Regions from separate parts of the Klebsiella sp. PL-2018 genome, predicted to be linked through region 1. Evidence: predicted binding sites of a transcription regulator. Region 1 holds the regulator's gene; each other region holds the start of a gene.

What was found. The regulator Fur, encoded in region 1, represses iron uptake genes when iron is present. The targets are predictions, from matches to a motif close to ATAATAATGAGAACNACTATCAA.
Region 2: a site for Fur is predicted at 1,887-1,909, ahead of fepB (Fe2+-enterobactin ABC transporter substrate-binding protein). Genes of this name have one in related genera too.
Region 3: a site for Fur is predicted at 1,366-1,388, ahead of fepD (Fe(3+)-siderophore ABC transporter permease). Genes of this name have one in related genera too.
Region 4: a site for Fur is predicted at 2,485-2,507, ahead of MKleb_RS24135 (siderophore-interacting protein). Genes of this name have one in related genera too.

The regions. Positions count from the first base shown of each region.
Region 1 is NZ_CP077673.1:1,697,839-1,702,227, reverse strand. It holds gene ybfE (LexA regulated protein) at 116-409, shown strand; gene fldA (flavodoxin FldA) at 559-1,089, shown strand; gene fur (ferric iron uptake transcriptional regulator) at 1,381-1,833, shown strand; gene tcuR (tricarballylate utilization LysR family transcriptional regulator TcuR) at 1,963-2,889, shown strand; gene tcuA (FAD-dependent tricarballylate dehydrogenase TcuA) at 2,987-4,389, shown strand, end outside; gene tcuB (tricarballylate utilization 4Fe-4S protein TcuB) at 4,377-4,389, shown strand, end outside.
Region 2 is NZ_CP077673.1:1,592,686-1,597,074, reverse strand. It holds gene entE ((2,3-dihydroxybenzoyl)adenylate synthase EntE) at 1-675, opposite strand, end outside; gene entC (isochorismate synthase EntC) at 685-1,860, opposite strand; gene fepB (Fe2+-enterobactin ABC transporter substrate-binding protein) at 2,048-3,007, shown strand; gene MKleb_RS07355 (glycoside hydrolase family 18 protein) at 3,237-4,389, shown strand, end outside.
Region 3 is NZ_CP077673.1:1,586,881-1,591,269, reverse strand. It holds gene entS (enterobactin transporter EntS) at 51-1,292, opposite strand; gene fepD (Fe(3+)-siderophore ABC transporter permease) at 1,405-2,412, shown strand; gene fepG (iron-enterobactin ABC transporter permease) at 2,409-3,401, shown strand; gene fepC (iron-enterobactin ABC transporter ATP-binding protein) at 3,398-4,192, shown strand.
Region 4 is NZ_CP077673.1:5,125,175-5,129,563, forward strand. It holds gene MKleb_RS24130 (glycerone kinase) at 1-1,079, shown strand, start outside; gene MKleb_RS24135 (siderophore-interacting protein) at 1,663-2,436, opposite strand; gene MKleb_RS24140 (PadR family transcriptional regulator) at 2,675-3,229, shown strand; gene ygjG (putrescine aminotransferase) at 3,470-4,389, shown strand, end outside.

The DNA.
Region 1 (4,389 bases):
ACCGCGCGGCTTAATGCCCGCGGCCGTTGGCGCAGCCCGTCGCCTGATGTATTATGGCGCGCTGTCTGCATCGGCTATGCCCGATAGCTTGTTTCCCCCGAAGTCACTCTGAATCATGGCAAAAGAACAAACGGACCGTACGACATTAGATTTGTTCGCAACTGAGCGTCGGCCGGGTAGACCGAAAACGAATCCGCTTTCGCGCGATGAACAGCTGCGCATCAACAAACGCAATCAGCTTAAACGCGATAAGAGTCGCGGTCTGAAGCGCGTGGAGCTAAAGCTCAATGCCGATGCTGTCGATGCGCTTAATGAGCTGGCCGAAGCCCGTAACATGAACCGCAGCGATCTCATCGAAGAGATGCTGATGAACCAGCTGGCAGCCCTGCGCGACCAGGATAAAGCCTAAAACCCTCAAAAAATAAGCTTTCGTGTAGCAGAGTGTGCAGTTGGGCGTGATTGCTGTTTCCGCGCCCTTCTCAGTTCTGCTATCATTGCCCCTATCTGCGGGCATTACGCCACTACCACATCATTAAGTTTCAAGAGGTTATTTTACTCATGGCAATCATCGGCATCTTTTTTGGCAGCGACACCGGCAACACCGAAAATATTGCAAAAATGATCCAAAAGCAGCTTGGTAAAGACGTTGCTGATGTTCACGACATTGCCAAAAGCAGCAAAGAGGATCTGGAAGCTCACGATATCCTGCTGCTCGGCATTCCCACCTGGTACTACGGCGAAGCCCAGTGCGACTGGGACGATTTTTTCCCGACGCTGGAAGAGATCGATTTCAATGGCAAACTGGTGGCTCTGTTTGGCTGTGGCGATCAGGAGGACTATGCTGAATACTTCTGTGATGCACTGGGGACTATCCGCGATATCATCGAACCGCGCGGCGCAACTATCGTTGGCCATTGGCCGACCGCCGGCTACCATTTTGAAGCCTCTAAAGGCCTGGCCGATGACGATCACTTTGTTGGCCTGGCCATTGACGAAGACCGTCAGCCTGAGCTGACTAACGAACGCGTGGAAAAATGGGTAAAACAGATTTCTGAAGAACTGCACCTCGAAGAAATCAAGAATGCCTGAGTCTGAACGGCGTAATCATCAGGTTTCGCCGAATTGATAGATAAAAGCAATCAAAGTTATAGCTACAAGTTTTTAACTTTTAATCACATATCTGTACAATGTCCTCTGATTTAACGGGGTCGCGTGAAGCACTTTGTAGCGAGTGCCTCGTTTTTGACAGCATACAAGGCCCGATGCTTGCAGTTTTCATTTCACCATGGCAGTTCTATAATGAGACGCATTACATCGGGTGATTCTCTGTATTACTTCCGCTGAAGGAAGTAGATCGTTTAGCAACAGGACAGATTCCGCATGACTGACAACAATACCGCATTAAAGAAAGCTGGCCTGAAAGTGACGCTTCCGAGATTAAAAATCCTGGAAGTGCTGCAAGGACCGGATAACCATCATGTCAGTGCGGAAGACTTATACAAACGCCTGATTGATATGGGTGAAGAGATTGGCCTGGCCACCGTCTACCGCGTACTGAACCAGTTCGACGACGCCGGCATCGTCACCCGTCATAATTTCGAAGGCGGTAAATCCGTTTTTGAACTGACGCAGCAGCATCATCACGATCACCTGATTTGCCTCGACTGCGGCAAAGTGATCGAATTTAGCGATGATTCCATCGAAGCGCGCCAGCGTGAAATTGCCGCAAGGCACGGTATTCGCCTGACTAACCACAGCCTGTACCTGTACGGCCACTGCGCAGAAGGCGACTGCCGCGAAGATGAACATGCCCACGACGCGGCAGAGAAATAATCACCGCATCGTATACCGCCAAAAGCCAACCTGAAGGTTGGCTTTTTTTTGCCCGGAATCTGCCGCCTCTTTCTCTCGCGCTGCAATACGTTTACTGTCAGTGCATCCTGACGTGTACGGAGAGTCGACATGGAGCTTCGCCAGCTACGCTATTTTGTGCGCATTATTGAAACCGGCAGTATGGGCCGCGCCGCGCTTGACCTGGATATCGGCGTCTCCGCGCTTAGCCAACAGATGGCGCGCCTCGAGAACGAACTCGCCATTCGCCTGCTGCAGCGGACGTCTCGCGGCGTAATGCCGACCAGCGCCGGCCTCGCCTTCTACTCCCAGGCGCAGCTCGCGCTGCGTCACGCCGATGATGCGGTTCTCGCCGCGCGCGAGGCGCGCCTTTCCGGCCACGTCAGCGTCGGTATGGCCCCCAGCACCGCCTCCGTTCTCGGGGTGCCTTTTATTCACGCGATGCGCGAAAGCTATGCCGACGTCCGCCTGCATTTGGTCGAGAGCCTCTCCGGTAACCTTGAACGCATGATCAACACCCGCCAGCTTGACTTAGCTATCGTGTTCCAGAAGGAGAAGCTTGTGCGCTGGAGCGCCAGACCTATTCTCGAAGAGCGTCTGTTTCTGATTGGCACCCATGACGTGCTCTCTCCCCTTCCCGAAGCGAGCATCTCGCCTGGCCAGCTGGCCGCTATCCCGCTGATTATGCCAAGCCTGGGGCATGGACTGCGCGGCAGGCTGGAGGCGATCTGCCAGGAGCATGCCCTGAGCGTCGATGTGGTGGCTGAAATCGACGGCCTGGCCCTGCTGATGCGCGCCGTCCGCGACGGGCTCGGCGCCACTTTGCAGCCGGGGGCGGCAATTTCCCATCTCGACAGCGAGTCCCTGAGAGTGATCGGCGTCGACAATCCGATACTCAGTCGACCTAATTTTCTCGTCAGCCTTTCCGATGATGAGCTGACTCCGGCAGGCCTTGCGGCCCGCGTAATACTGGCGAAAGTCATGCGTCAGCTGGTTGAGTCGGGTCGCTGGCCCGGCGCCAGCCTTTACGCAAACTAAACCCCCCTTTAGCAATACGCCATAGCGTCCAGCCGGCCGTAACGCATACATTTCCATTACAAATTTAACAATCAAGCAAAGCGTAATGGAGCCATAAATGGTGGATGTACTGGTCATTGGCGGCGGCAATGCCGCGCTATGCGCCGCCTTAACCGCCCGGGAAGCTGGCGCGTCCGTACTGCTGCTGGAGGCCGCGCCGCGGGAATGGCGAGGCGGCAACTCTCAGCACACGCGGAATCTTCGCTGTATGCACGATGCTCCGCAGGATGTTTTGGTCGACAGCTATCCGGAAGAAGAGTACTGGCAGGACCTGCTGCGCGTCACCGAGGGCAACACCAACGAAGCGCTGGCGCGCCTGGTGATCCGCACCTCATCGCAGTGCCGGGACTGGATGCGCCAGCACGGGGTTAACTTTCAGCCGCCCCTCTCCGGCGCCCTGCACGTGGCCCGCACCAACGCCTTTTTTATGGGCGGCGGCAAAGCTCTTATAAATGCCTATTACCGCAGCGCGGAGCAGATGGGCGTAAAGATCCGCTACAACACGCCGGTACAGGCGCTCGAATTAGATAACGGCGAATTCATCGCCGCGCTGGCGGGCGAAGAGAGGATCGTCGCCAAAACCTGCGTCCTCGCCGCCGGCGGATTTGAATCTAACCGCGAGTGGCTGCGTGAAGCATGGGGACAGAACGAGCGCGGTGAATGGCCAGCCGATAACTTTCTCATCCGCGGCACCCGCTTCAATCAGGGCGTGCTGCTCAAGTTTATGATTGACGCCGGGGCTGACATTATTGGCGACCCCTCGCAATCCCACTGCGTCGCCATTGACGCCAGGGCGCCGCTCTACGATGGCGGCATCTGCACGCGCGTGGACTGCGTGTCGCTGGGGGTGGTCGTGAACCGCGACGCCGGGCGCTTTTATGATGAAGGGGAAGATTTCTGGCCCAAACGCTATGCCATCTGGGGCAGGCTGGTCGCCCACCAGCCGGGGCAAATCGGCTACTCGATCATCGACAGCAAAGCGATCGGCCACTTTATGCCGCCCGTTTTCCCCGGCGCCCGGGCCAATACCATTGAAGAGCTGGCTCGCCAGCTGGGGCTGGACGCGGAACGCCTGGCGCAAACCATCGCCCGCTACAATGCCGCCTGTACGCCGGGCCAGTTCGATCATACCCGGCTTGATAACTGCGCGACATCCGGCCTGACGCCGCCGAAAACCCACTGGGCGCGGCCCATCGATACCCCGCCCTACTACGGCTATGCCCTACGGCCGGGGATCACCTTTACCTACCTTGGGCTGTACGTTAATGAACGCGCCGCCGTCCATTTTGCGGGCAAGCCGAGCCGCAACCTGTTCGTCGCCGGCGAAATGATGGCCGGCAACGTGCTGGGCAAGGGGTATACCGCCGGCGTGGGCATGTCCATCGGTACGACGTTCGGACGCATTGCCGGCCAGCAGGCCGCCCGCTCGGCACAGCAGGAGACACACCATGAAATCGCTTG
Region 2 (4,389 bases), 110 kb from region 1:
ATAGCGCGTTTCGGCGCTTACGCCGCACAGCTGGTTGCTGCGGCGAATGCTGTATTCGTAGTCGTTATGAGTACGCGGAATGAGCTTCGGCGTACCGGTGCTGCCGCCGGAGAGCTGGAAAAAGGCCACTTCGTCAGCGGGCGTCGGATGCGCGACGAAATTATCGTCAGGCCGCGCGATGGCCGCCGCCAGGCTGCGTTCGCCGCCGTCGTTCAGCAGCAGGGCCACGCGTACCGACGCATGCTGGGCGACAAAAGCGTTAAGAAAATCATCATCGGCAAACAGCGCGTGTTCGCGGTCGGCAATCAGCAAAGCGGGTTCAATCTGCGCGGCGTAGGCGTTCAGCTCGCTACGCTGGTGGCTGAACAGCGCGTTGACCGGCGCAACGCCGATACGCAGCAGCGCGAAGAAGGTGATATAAAATTCCGCAACGTTGCCCAGCTGCACCAGCGCCGTTTCGCCGCGCTTCAGGCCCTGACGCTGCAGCGAGGAGGCGAGGTTATCCACCAGGCGGTTGAATTCACGGTAGCTGTAGCTTTTGTCGCCGTCGATAATCGCGGGAGCGTCGTTTTCCGCATGACGGGTAATCAGATGGGTTAGCGGCAGATCCTGCCAGTAACCTTTTTGCCGATAGCGGGCCGCAAACTCTTCCGGCCAGCGGGTAAATTCGATCATCATAGTCCCTTATTGCAAGCCGAATACGTTCAGCATGGTGGTCAGTTTGACGCCGGTTTCGCGCCACTCGCCTAGCGGCGAAGAGGCCGGGACGATACCTGCGCCAGCAAATAGCCGCAGGGTGCGCTGCTGCAGGCGCGCGCAGCGGATGGTCACCACCCACTCGCCGTTGCCTTCATCATCGCACCAGCCGACGATGCCGCCGAACAGCTGACGGTCGAACGGCTCCAGTTCGTTAATCAGGCGTTTCGCCGCCTGATGCGGGAAGCCGCTCAGCGCCGGCGTCGGGTGCAGCAGGCAGGCCAGCGACATGGCGTTCTCATTTGCCAGCGCGGTGCCCTGAATCTGCGTCGCCAGATGCCACAGGGTCGGCGTGGTGATCAGCTGCGGAGAGTCCGGCAGGGAGAGTTCGCTGCTGCGCGGCGCTAATACGGCCTTCATCGCCTGGGTCACCAGCTCATGTTCGTGGCGGTCTTTTTCCGATGCCAGCAGCCTGTGCCCCGCTTCGCGGTCCAGCACATCGTCCGGCTGGCGACGGGCCGAACCGGCCAGCGGCAGAGAGCTGAAATGCGCGCCTTCTTTACGCAGCAGCAGCTCCGGGCTGGCGCCCAGCAGCACGCCGCCGTCCGAGAGCGGCACGTGGAAGTTATAGCTGGCCGGGTTCTGGGCGATCAGGCGCTCGAGCAGCGCCCCGCTATCCACCCGTTCGCGGGTGGTGATATCAATCAGGCGCGAGAGGACCACTTTGTCCACTTCCGGCGTCGCGGTGAGGGCCGCCGCGCGCGCCACCATTGCCATGAAGGTGTCCTGTTCGGGGATCTCCCGGCGCTGCACCACGTCCATCGGCTGCTGCCCGGACGCATAGCGCGCGGAGTGCTGCTTTTCAGTGCGGGAGAACGCTGTCCAGCTCGCGGGGATAAACAGCTCGGAAGGCTCGCTGGTATCGAACGGAATGGCGCCGACCATCACCGGCTTTGCGATCCCGGCAGCCCGCGCCGCTTTAAACGAGGCCGCTATTTTTTGCTGAAACTCCCCGTCCGGATTATCGCCGTCGGCGGCCGGATGAGAGAATCGGCTAAAGCAGCCAGCGGTGGTGAAGCTGCGGTACGGCGACATAAAGAAGAAGCTTTCCGGCGGCAGAGTCATTTTTTTCTCCCGTACTTCCTCAGCCAAAGACGTTTCCATATCATCCTCCAAAAACGATAAAGATATTACGAATAATTATCATTTATATTTTGGTTGGGTAACCTAAAAGGTATTGCGCGCTATGTCAACCGTACAGGTAGCATGTTGTGCGACTTAAGCTTGCATCGACGCCGCTCACAGCTGAAAATGAGAAGCATTTATCACTACTTAACCAGGATGCGAATACGTGAATTTCTCCACCTTTTGCCGCCGTACCCTCCTCGCCAGCGGCCTGGCGATTTTCGGAATTAGCTCAGCGCTGGCGGCAGACTGGCCGCGTCAGATAACCGACAGCCGGGGACCCCATACGCTGGAAAGCCAGCCGCTGCGTATTGTTTCCACCAGCGTGACGCTGACCGGCTCGCTGCTGGCGATTGACGCGCCGGTGGTGGCCAGCGGGGCCACGACTCCCAATAACCGCGTCGCCGACGGTCAGGGATTTTTACGCCAGTGGAGCGATGTGGCGAAAGCGCGCAAGCTGTCGCGCCTCTATATTGGCGAACCGAGCGCTGAGGCCGTCGCGGCGCCAATGCCGGATCTCATTCTGATTAGCGCCACCGGCGGCGATTCGGCGATGATGCTCTACGACCAGCTTTCCACCATCGCCCCGACGCTTATCATTAACTACGATGATAAAAGCTGGCAGGCCCTGCTGACCCAACTGGGGGAGATTACCGGCCACGAAAAACAGGCGGCGGAGAGAATCGCGGAGTTTGATAAAAAGCTGGCGGCGCTGAAAGAGAAAATGAAGCTGCCGCCGCAGCCGGTCACCGCGCTGGTCTACACCGCCGCGGCCCATAGCGCCAATATCTGGACCAAAGAATCCGCTCAGGGACAGCTGCTCGAGCAGCTGGGCTTTACCCTCGCCGACCTGCCCGGCGGGCTGCATGCCAGCCAGAGCCAGGGAAAACGGCATGATATCGTGCAGCTGGGCGGGGAAAACTTAGCCGCCGGACTTAACGGCCAGAGCCTGTTCCTGTTTGCCGGCGACCAAAAGGACGCCGACGCGATTAACGCCAACCCGCTGCTGGTGCATCTGCCCGCCGTTGAAGGCAAACGCGTTTATCCGCTGGGGACGGAAACCTTCCGCCTGGATTACTACAGCGCCGTACTGGTGCTGCAGCGCTTAGCGGCCCTCTTTGCGTAAGCCACGCTTCCCGGCGCCGGTCGCCGGGATCTCATCGCGCCTCATTTCATATATCATCGCATTGTTATAACAGGCTTTTTCACCGTTTAACGCCCTATCACCCTCATCGCCCATCAGCCGAAATATCATCGTTTCAGGTGTTAATTTGTGATTAGCCCCGGCCGCCGCGTTGCCCGATTATCTGCCCCACACCGCTTGAGGTGGTCATTCAACACAGAAGGAAATTAACGTGGCAACGAGCAAATTGATTAAGGGCGATACGCTGACCGAAACCAGCAACGCCGCAGACGGCTTTAACCCGGCAACAGAAGTGAGCGCATACAGCTATACCTCCGCTCGCGTCGCTAAACCGGTCTATAACAAATACAAAGCCTCCACCACCAAACCCAAAGTCTTCGGCTACTACACCGACTGGTCACAGTATGATGGTCGTCTGCAGGGCGATAATTCAAAAGATAACCGCGGTCGCGGCTACGACCTGGCCAACGTTTCTCCTACCGCCTACGACAAAATCATCGTCGGTTTCGTCGGCGTGACCGGCTTCCACAAAGTAGACAACCTGTGGCGCGACGTGGTTGCCGAAGGTGCCGATCAGTGCGGGAAAGTGAAGTACGAGCCCACCTTCCTCGACCCGTGGGGCGACTTCCAGTCTTACGTTAACGTTGGCCACACCGTCAGCGGCTGGGATGTCGATCCGAAGACCGTGACCCAGAGTAATACTAAAGGCCTGCTCGGCGGCCTGCGCGATCTGCAGGCCAAAGCGAAGCAGCAGGGCCACGACCTGGTGCTGTCCATGAGCATCGGCGGCTGGAGCATGAGCAACGGTTTCCATGAAACCGCCGCGTCTGACGCCGCGCGTAAGGTCTTTGCCAAAGGCGTGGTAAAACTGTTCAAACAGTTCCCGATGTTCAGCGAAGTGGATATCGACTGGGAATATCCGAACGCCGAAGGCGCTGGCAACCCGTACGGCCCGGAAGACGGCGAGAACTACGCCCTGCTGATTGGCGAACTGCGTAAGCAGCTGGACGCCGCAGGCCTGAGCAACGTCAAAATCTCCATTGCCAGCTCGGCGGTGGTCAAGACGCTCGGCTACTCCAACGTCAATGCGCTGCTGAAAGCGGGCCTGTACGGTATCAACGTCATGACCTATGACTTCTTCGGTACCCCGTGGGCGGAGAGCGTGACCCACCACACCAACCTGAAGGCGCTGGAAGAAGGCGGCTGGGGAGTGGATACCGTTGTCGGCCATCTGCTGTCCGAAGGCTTCCCGGCAGAGCGCATCAACATTGGTTACGCTGCCTACACCCGTAACGGGCGCAACGCGGAGCTGGAATCCCTGTCCCCGCTGAAAGGCACCTATAGCCCGGGCACCGGCACCACCG
Region 3 (4,389 bases), 110 kb from region 1:
CGGTAGCCCGGACAGGCGCAGCGCGCCGCCTCCGGGAAACCCCGGCTGAATTAATTTTCGCTCGCCGTCTCCGGGCGCTGAAAGCGGCGCAGCTCGCGTAGCAGCCCCACCAGCACCACGCCCACAATGACCAGCGCCCAGCCGCTGGCGCTTGCCGAAGCGGCCGGCGTCAGAATCGCGCCCAGGCCGCCGAGCAGCGCCGCGCCTATCGCATCGCCGGTCACGTTCTGCGCGGTCCACAGCCCGTTGATACGCCCGAGCATATTTTCCGGGGTTTGCGTCTGAATCAGCGTATATTGCAGCAGCGAGCTTATCGCGCTCAGCCAGCCAAACAGCGCCAGGCACAGGGCGCCCAGCGCCCACACCGGCATCAGGCTGAACAGCGCAATCGCCACAAAGGAGCCAACGGTAGTCGCCAGCATCAGCACGCCGGGCCTCGCCGTCTGCGCCAGCTGTCCGCTGGTCAACGCCCCGAACGCCGCGCCCAGAGGGATCGCGGCGTACAGCAGGCCAATCTGTGACGTCGACATCTGCCAGCTCCCGGCCAGCGCCGGATAGAGCACGCGCACCGCGCTGGCCATGGTCAGCAGGCCGCCAAGCAGCGCAATGCCGCCGATAAGCGGGCTGTTAAACAGAAACTTCAGTCCCGCGTACAGCGATTTTAGCGGATGCTCGCGCGGCTGCGGCGGCGGCGCCAGCCGCGGCAAACGCAGCAGCGTCAGCGTCGTAATAAAGGTACCTGCCGCCGCCAGGCCGTAGTTCCAGGCCACGCCGCCGGTTGCCAGCAGCAGGCCGCCGATCATCGGCGAAATCACCGAGCCCAGCCGCACCGTCAGCATGGTGATCGCTCCGGCCTGCATCAGGTTTTCCCGGCCAACCAGCGCCGGAGTCGCCGCCAGCAGCGCGGTCACGCCGATTGAGGCAAACAGGCCGTCCCAGATGCCCAACAGATAGATGGCGATGAGCGACGGCTCCGGCAGCATGGCGTTGAGACACAGGCCGACGAAGCCAATCCCGCAGGTGCCGCGCGCCAGCAGGATCAGACGTTTACGCTCATAGCGGTCGGCAAGCACGCCGCCGATCATCAGACCGACAAACATCGACCCGCCGGTTAAGGTCACCGACAGCCCCACTTGCCAGGTGGATTGGGTCATCAGTTGGATTTGTACCGGGATCGCCACGCCCAGCAGGCCAAGCGACAGGATCGAGATAAAGCGGGCGATAAAGACGGCGCGAAAGGCCGGGTGGGTTTTCAGCAAGCTGAGATTCAGCAGCCAGGATTGTCGGTTCATGACAGCGCCTTGTTATTATTTTCCATACCATTTTTATGGGTGCACATGCTAACATAACCGGATAGAATCGATAACGATAATTACTATCATTATCATGTCAGGGATGTAAGCCATGTCGTCTTCCACGACCGCGGCGCGCGCCTTTGCCGTGCCGGGTCTTTTAATCGTTTTAATCATCGCCGTTGCGCTCAGCCTGCTGGTCGGCGCCAAACCCCTGCCGTTTAGCGTCGTCATTGATGCCTTCACCGGCACCTGCCAGAGCGCCGATTGCACCATCGTCCTTGATGCACGACTGCCGCGAACCCTCGCCGGGCTGCTGGCCGGCGCCGCGCTGGGCCTGGCCGGGGCGCTGATGCAAACGCTGACCCGCAACCCGCTGGCGGACCCGGGGATCCTCGGCGTCAACTCCGGCGCCAGCTTCGCTATCGTGCTGGGCGCGGCGCTGTTTGGTCTCTCCTCGCCGCAGGAGCAGCTGCTGATGGCCTTTTGCGGCGCGTTCGGCGCCTCGCTGCTGGTGGCCTTTACCGGCAGCCAGGGCGGCGGCCAGCTGAGCCCGGTTCGCCTGACCCTCGCGGGGGTCGCCCTGGCGGCGGTGCTGGAAGGGCTTTCCAGCGGTATCGCCCTGCTTAACCCTGACGTCTACGACCAGCTGCGCTTCTGGCAGGCGGGCTCGCTGGATGTGCGCACCCTGCAAACACTGAAAATCGTGCTGATCCCGGTACTCATTGCCGGCCTGGTGACGCTGCTGCTGAGCCGGGCCTTAAACAGCCTGAGCCTCGGCAACGATACGGCCACCGCGCTCGGCAGCCGGGTCGCGCGTACTCAGCTTATTGGTCTGCTGGCGATTACCGTCCTGTGCGGCAGCGCCACGGCGGTGGTCGGGCCCATCGCCTTTATCGGCCTGATGATGCCGCATATGGCCCGCTGGCTGGTGGGCGCGGATCATCGCTGGTCGCTGCCGGTGACCCTGCTGGCTACCCCTGCCCTGCTGCTGTTTGCCGACGTGCTGGGGCGCCTGCTGGTGCCCGGCGAACTGCGGGTTTCGGTGGTCAGCGCCTTTATCGGCGCACCGGTGCTGATCTGGCTGGTACGCCGCCAGCCGCGCGGAGGTGGCATGTGATTGCGCCTTCTCGTCGCCTGATTTTTAGCTGCCTGCTGCTGCTGGTCGCCAGCGCGCTGGTCTCCCTGTGGGGGCTGGGCACCGGCCTGGTGCCATTGAGCGTTGAGCAGGTTATCTCGGCGCTGCTCGGCGATGCGCCGCGCAACGTCGCCATGGTGGTGACCGAGTGGCGCCTGCCCCGCGTGCTGATGGCGCTGCTGATTGGCGCCGCCCTCGGCGTCAGCGGCGCGATTTTCCAGTCGCTGACCCGCAACCCGCTGGGGAGCCCGGACGTGATGGGGTTTAACACCGGGGCCTGGAGCGGCGTGCTGGTAGCGATGGTGATGTTTGGCCAGAACCTGGCGGCCATCGCCATGGCGGCCATGGCTGGCGGGATCCTTACCGCGCTGGCGCTCTGGCTGCTGGCGTGGCGCAACGGGATTGAAACCTTTCGCCTGATTATTATCGGCATCGGCGTGCGCGCTATGCTGGTGGCATTCAATACCTGGCTGCTGCTGCGCGCTTCGCTGGAAACCGCCCTCTCCGCCGGGCTGTGGTATGCCGGTTCGCTTAACGGTTTGACCTGGGGAAAAACCTGGCCCTCGGCGCCGCTGATTCTGCTGATGCTGGTCTGCGGGGCGCTGCTGGCGCGGCGCATGCGGCTGCTGGAGATGGGTGACGATACCGCCTGCGCCCTGGGCGTGCGGGTTGAGCGCTCGCGGCTGCTGCTGATGCTGGTCGGGGTGGTGCTGACCGCCGCCGCTACCGCGCTCGCCGGGCCGATTTCGTTTATCGCCCTGGTGGCGCCGCATATCGCGCGCCGCCTCAGCGGCACCGCGCGCTGGGGGCTGGCCCAGGCGGCGCTGTGCGGCGCCCTGCTGCTGGCGCTGTCTGACTACTGCGCGCAGCGTCTGTTTATGCCCTATCAGTTACCGGTGGGCGTGGTGACCGTCAGCCTTGGCGGCATCTACCTTATCGGGTTGTTAATTCAGGAGTCCCGCAAAAAATGACCGCTGTAACCTCCCGTTTGCGCGGCGACCAGCTGACCCTGGCGTACGGCAAAAAAACCATCGCCGAATCGCTGAGCGTCACCATTCCCGACGGCCACTTCACCGCCATTATTGGCCCTAACGGCTGCGGTAAATCGACGCTGCTGCGTACCCTGAGCCGCCTGATGACCCCGACATCCGGTCATGTGTATCTCGACGGCGAGCAGATCCAGCGTTACGCCAGTAAAGAGGTGGCGAAGCGGGTCGGCCTGCTGGCGCAGAACGCCACTACGCCGGGAGATATTACGGTTCAGGAGCTGGTGGCCCGCGGGCGCTATCCGCACCAGCCGCTGTTTACCCGCTGGCGCAAAGAGGATGAAGAGGCGGTCAGCAGGGCGATGAAGGCCACCGGCATTACCGACCTGGCGCTGCAAAGCGTCGATACGCTCTCCGGCGGCCAGCGCCAGCGGGCGTGGATCGCCATGGTGCTGGCCCAGGAGACGGCGATTATGCTGCTCGATGAGCCCACCACCTGGCTGGATATCAGCCATCAGATCGACCTGCTTGAGCTGCTAAGCGAGCTGAATCAGGAGAAGGGCTATACCCTGGCGGCGGTGCTGCACGATCTGAACCAGGCCTGCCGCTACGCGACCCACTTGATCGCCCTGCGCGACGGCAAAATCGTCGCCGAGGGCGCGCCGAAGGAGATTGTCAATGCGGCGCTGATCGAGGAAATTTACGGCCTGCGCTGTACGATCATTGACGATCCGGTGGCGCATACGCCGCTGGTGGTGCCGCTGGGCCGCAAGTAGAGATTCCCGGCTCGCGCTGCGCTTAGCCGGGCTACAGGTTCACCGCCATCTGCGGTCCGGTAGCCCGGACAGCCGTGTCAGGTGCCGCCTCCGGTAAATGAGCCGGGCTGATACATTGGCGCTAATGCTTCCCGGCTCGCGCTGCGCTTCGCCGGGCTACCCAATCTGGCACAAACGGTAGCCCGGGTAAGGCGTTA
Region 4 (4,389 bases), 2.4 Mb from region 1:
TGGCCCTTTCCAGCTGTAATCTGCCGCAGGATGCGGAAACGACTCCGCGCCATCATCCGGACCAGGCCGAGCTGGGGATGGGGATCCACGGCGAACCGGGCGCTTCGGTTATCGCCACGCAGAACAGCGCGGAAATCGTTACGCTGATGGTAGAGAAGCTCAGCGCCGCCCTGCCGGAAACCGGCCGCCTGGCGGTGATGATCAATAATCTCGGCGGCGTGTCGATTGCCGAAATGGCGATTTTGACCCGCGAGCTGGCCAATACTCCGCTGCATCAGCGTATCGACTGGCTGATAGGCCCGGCGTCGCTGGTCACCGCGCTGGATATGAAAGGTTTCTCCCTCACCGCCATCGTGCTGGAAGAGAGCATTGAGAAGGCGCTGCTTTCCGCGGTAGAAACCGCCGGCTGGCAGACGCCGGTACAGCCGCGCGCGGTCAGCGTGATGCCATCATCGCTGCGCAGTACGCGGGTGGAGTTTGCGCCCTCGGAGAACAGCGAAGTTGCGGGCTACGTGGAACGTGTGACCGGCACGCTGTGCGGGCTGGAAGCAGACCTTAACGCGCTGGATGCGAAAGTCGGCGACGGCGATACCGGCTCCACCTTCGCCGCCGGCGCGCGCGACATCGCCGACTTACTTCAGCGTCGTCAGCTGCCGCTGGCTAACCTCGCCACGCTGTTTGCCCTGATTGGCGAGCGTCTGACGGTTGTGATGGGCGGCTCCAGCGGCGTGCTGATGTCGATTTTCTTTACCGCCGCCGGGCAGAAGCTGGAACAGGGGGCAAGCGTCGCCGAAGCATTAAACGCCGGTCTGGCGCAGATGAAGTTTTACGGCGGTGCGGATGAAGGCGACCGGACCATGATTGACGCCCTGCAGCCGGCGCTAACGGCGCTGCTGGCCGAACCGGATAACCTGCAGGCGGCTTTCGCCGCGGCACAGGCGGGCGCGGATCGTACGCTTCACGCCAGCAAAGCGGGCGCCGGGCGCGCATCGTATCTGAACAGCGATAGCCTGCGCGGCAATATGGACCCCGGCGCCCACGCGGTGGCCATGGTATTTAAAGCGCTGGCGCAGAAATAGTCTCCCCTGCTCGCGCTGCGCTTAGCAGGGCTACGGGTTCGCAGCCGTCTGCGGGCCGGTAGCCCGGACAGATGCGTAAGAATCGCCTCCGGGAAAATCAGCCACTCTGCGCGCTGCTCCCGGGGGCGGCGCTTAACGCGCCTTGCCCGGGCTACGGGTTCACCGCCATCTGCCAAACGGTAGCCCGGACAGGTGCGCAGCATCGCCTCCGGGAAAATCGGCCACTCTGCGCTCTGCTCCCGGGGGCGGCGCTTAATGCGCCTTGCCCGGGCTACGGGTTACCCCCGTCTGCGGGCCGGTCACCCGGACAGATGCGCAGCATCGCCTCCGGGAAATTCAGCCACTCTGCGCTCTGCTCCCGGGGGCGGCGCTTAACGCGCCTTGCCCGGGCTACGGGTTCACCCCCGTCTGCGGGCCGGTCGCCCGGACAGATGCGCAGCATCGCCTCCGGGAAATTCTGCCACTCTGCGCTCTGCTCCCGGGGGCGGCGCTTAACGCGCCTTGCCCGGGCTACGGGTTCACCCCCGTCTGCAAGCCGGTCGCCCGGGTAAGGCGCCAGCCGCAACCCGGGGTTTCTCCGCGCTTATTTGCTGTGCCAGTAGGCCTGCGAACGCACCAGCTGCGGATCAATCCCCGGGCCTTCAAAGCGCGCCAGCAGCGATTTCACCACCGCGCCTTCCCCGGTCAGCCAGATAAAATAGTCCTCAGCCGGCACCGCTATTCGCGCCAGGCGCTCGGCCACGGCAGAGGAGTGATGTCCCACCACCCACTCGATATGAAAACCATCGAGATCGGCCAGGTAATCTTGATAAGACTCATCGCCAATGGTGACGAGCGCCGTGACCTGCGGGCGCGTCGGAAGCTGCTGCAATCCCAGCAGACGGCGGCGCAGCGCGGGCATGCCTGACTCATCGGTCACATACAGCTGCCAGGCGTAATCTTCCGGCACCACCAGCGAACCGCGCGGCCCGCCGACCACCAGCTTATCGCCCGTTTTCGCCGCCAGCGCCCAGCTGCTGGCAATACCGCCATCGTGAATAAAAAAGTCGTACGCCAGCTCATGACGCCCGGCGTCGTACAGCGGCGTATAGTCGCGGGTCGCCGGACGCACGCCATCGCCCCAGTTAATGCCTTCATCCGTCACCTCCGGTGGCGTGAACGCAGCGCCCGCGGCCGGGAAAAAGAGCTTGGTGTGGTCGTCAAAACCCTGGGAAACAAAGCCTTCCAGCGCCTCTCCGCCCAGCACGACACGCTGGAATGCGCTGCCGATACGCTCGACGCGCAATACGGTTAACTCACGGAAGCGCAGTTCATTACGTACGCGCTGCGGGTATTTGGGGTGCCTGGTCGTTGTCATCTTTCATCGCCTTCGTGAACGGAATAGATATATCTAAAAATCTTGCAAATGATAATGATTGCCATTAAAAAAGAATGCAAGCGTTTTTTGATATAGTCATAGAAAAATGCCACAAAAGCCAAAATCAAAAATTAAAACGTTAAATATCAATTAAATAAAAAATACATTCACTACTTTGTTGCTACTTTATTATTTTTAGATATAAATTAGATATATCAAATAATCACAGGAGAAAAACATGAGACACCATCACGAAGAAGGCCGTGGCCCACGCGGACGCCACGGGGAACATAGCGAACACGGCGAGCACGGTCGCAGAGGCGGCGGACGCCGGCAGCGCTTCTTTGGTCACGGCGAGCTGCGCCTGGTGATTCTGGACATCCTCACCCGCAATGCCAGCCACGGTTACGAACTGATTAAAGAGATCGAAACCCTGACCCAGGGCAACTACAGCCCGAGCCCCGGCGTCATCTACCCGACGCTCGATTTACTTCAGGATCAGGGATTAATCAGCGTGGCTGACGAAAACGGCCGCAAAAAAATCGCCATTACCGCCGAAGGCAGTCAGCTGCACGCGGAGAACCTGGAGCAGTTGGAGCATATTCAGACCAGGCTGCAGGCGCGCATGGTGGGCTGTGAACTGCGTAAAAATCCGCAGATGAAGCGCGCGCTGGAGAATTTTAAGGCGGTACTGGATTTAAGGGTTAACCAGCAGGAAATAACCGAAGCTCAGCTAAAGCAGATCGTCGGCGTCATTGACCGCGCGGCAATGGAAATCTCCCAGCTCGACTAGCCCTCTGCCCCATCGCCGGGCAGCCTGCACCGCCGCGAAGCACGCGGCGGGACCCCTTCTGCGCATGGTTTCACGCCTTCAGGAGTAAAACATGCCAATAATTTCGCGATAAGATTAAATTTTGCTCAACCGCAATTTCACGTTGCGTTTATCCCGATTTTCCTGGCCCGCGCCGAAGTGGCGTAATCCCTGCAATACTTAATTCAGTATCATGTGATACGCCCCGCCAAGGAGCATATTTTGAACAGGTTACCTTCCAGCGCATCGGCTCTGGCCTGCAGCGCACACGCACTGAATCTCATTGAGAAGCGAACGCTCGATCATGAGGAGATGAAATCACTTAACCAGGAGGTCAGGGAATACTTTAAAGAGCATGTGAACCCGGGGTTTTTAGCGTATCGAAAATCGGTCACTGCTGGCGGGGATTACGGAGCCGTAGAGTGGCAAGCGGGAGGGTTAAATACGCTTGTCGACACTCAGGGACAGGAGTTTATCGACTGCCTGGGTGGGTTTGGGATTTTTAATGTAGGGCACCGTAATCCAGTTGTCGTTTCCGCCGTCGAAAATCAGCTCGCTAAACAACCCCTTCATAGTCAGGAGCTGCTGGACCCGCTGCGGGCCATGCTGGCTAAAACCCTGGCGGCCTTAACGCCGGGCAAACTGAAATACAGCTTCTTTAGCAACAGCGGTACCGAATCGGTCGAAGCGGCGTTAAAGCTGGCGAAGGCTTATCAGTCTCCGCGCGGCAAGTTTACCTTCGTCGCCACCAGCGGCGCGTTTCACGGTAAGTCGCTGGGCGCGCTTTCGGCCACCGCGAAATCGACTTTCCGTAAGCCTTTTATGCCGCTGCTGCCGGGATTCCGTCACGTGCCTTTTGGCGATATCAACGCGATGCGCACGCTGCTGAGCGAGTGCAAAAAGACCGGCGATGACGTCGCGGCGGTGATCCTTGAGCCTATTCAGGGCGAAGGCGGGGTGATTCTGCCGCCGCCGGGCTATCTGCCCGCGGTGCGCAAGCTGTGCGACGAGTTTGGCGCGCTGCTGATCCTCGATGAAGTGCAAACCGGCATGGGGCGCACCGGCAAGATGTTCGCCTGCGAGCATGAAAACGTCCAGCCGGACATTCTGTGCCTTGCCAAAGCGCTGGGCGGCGGCGTCAT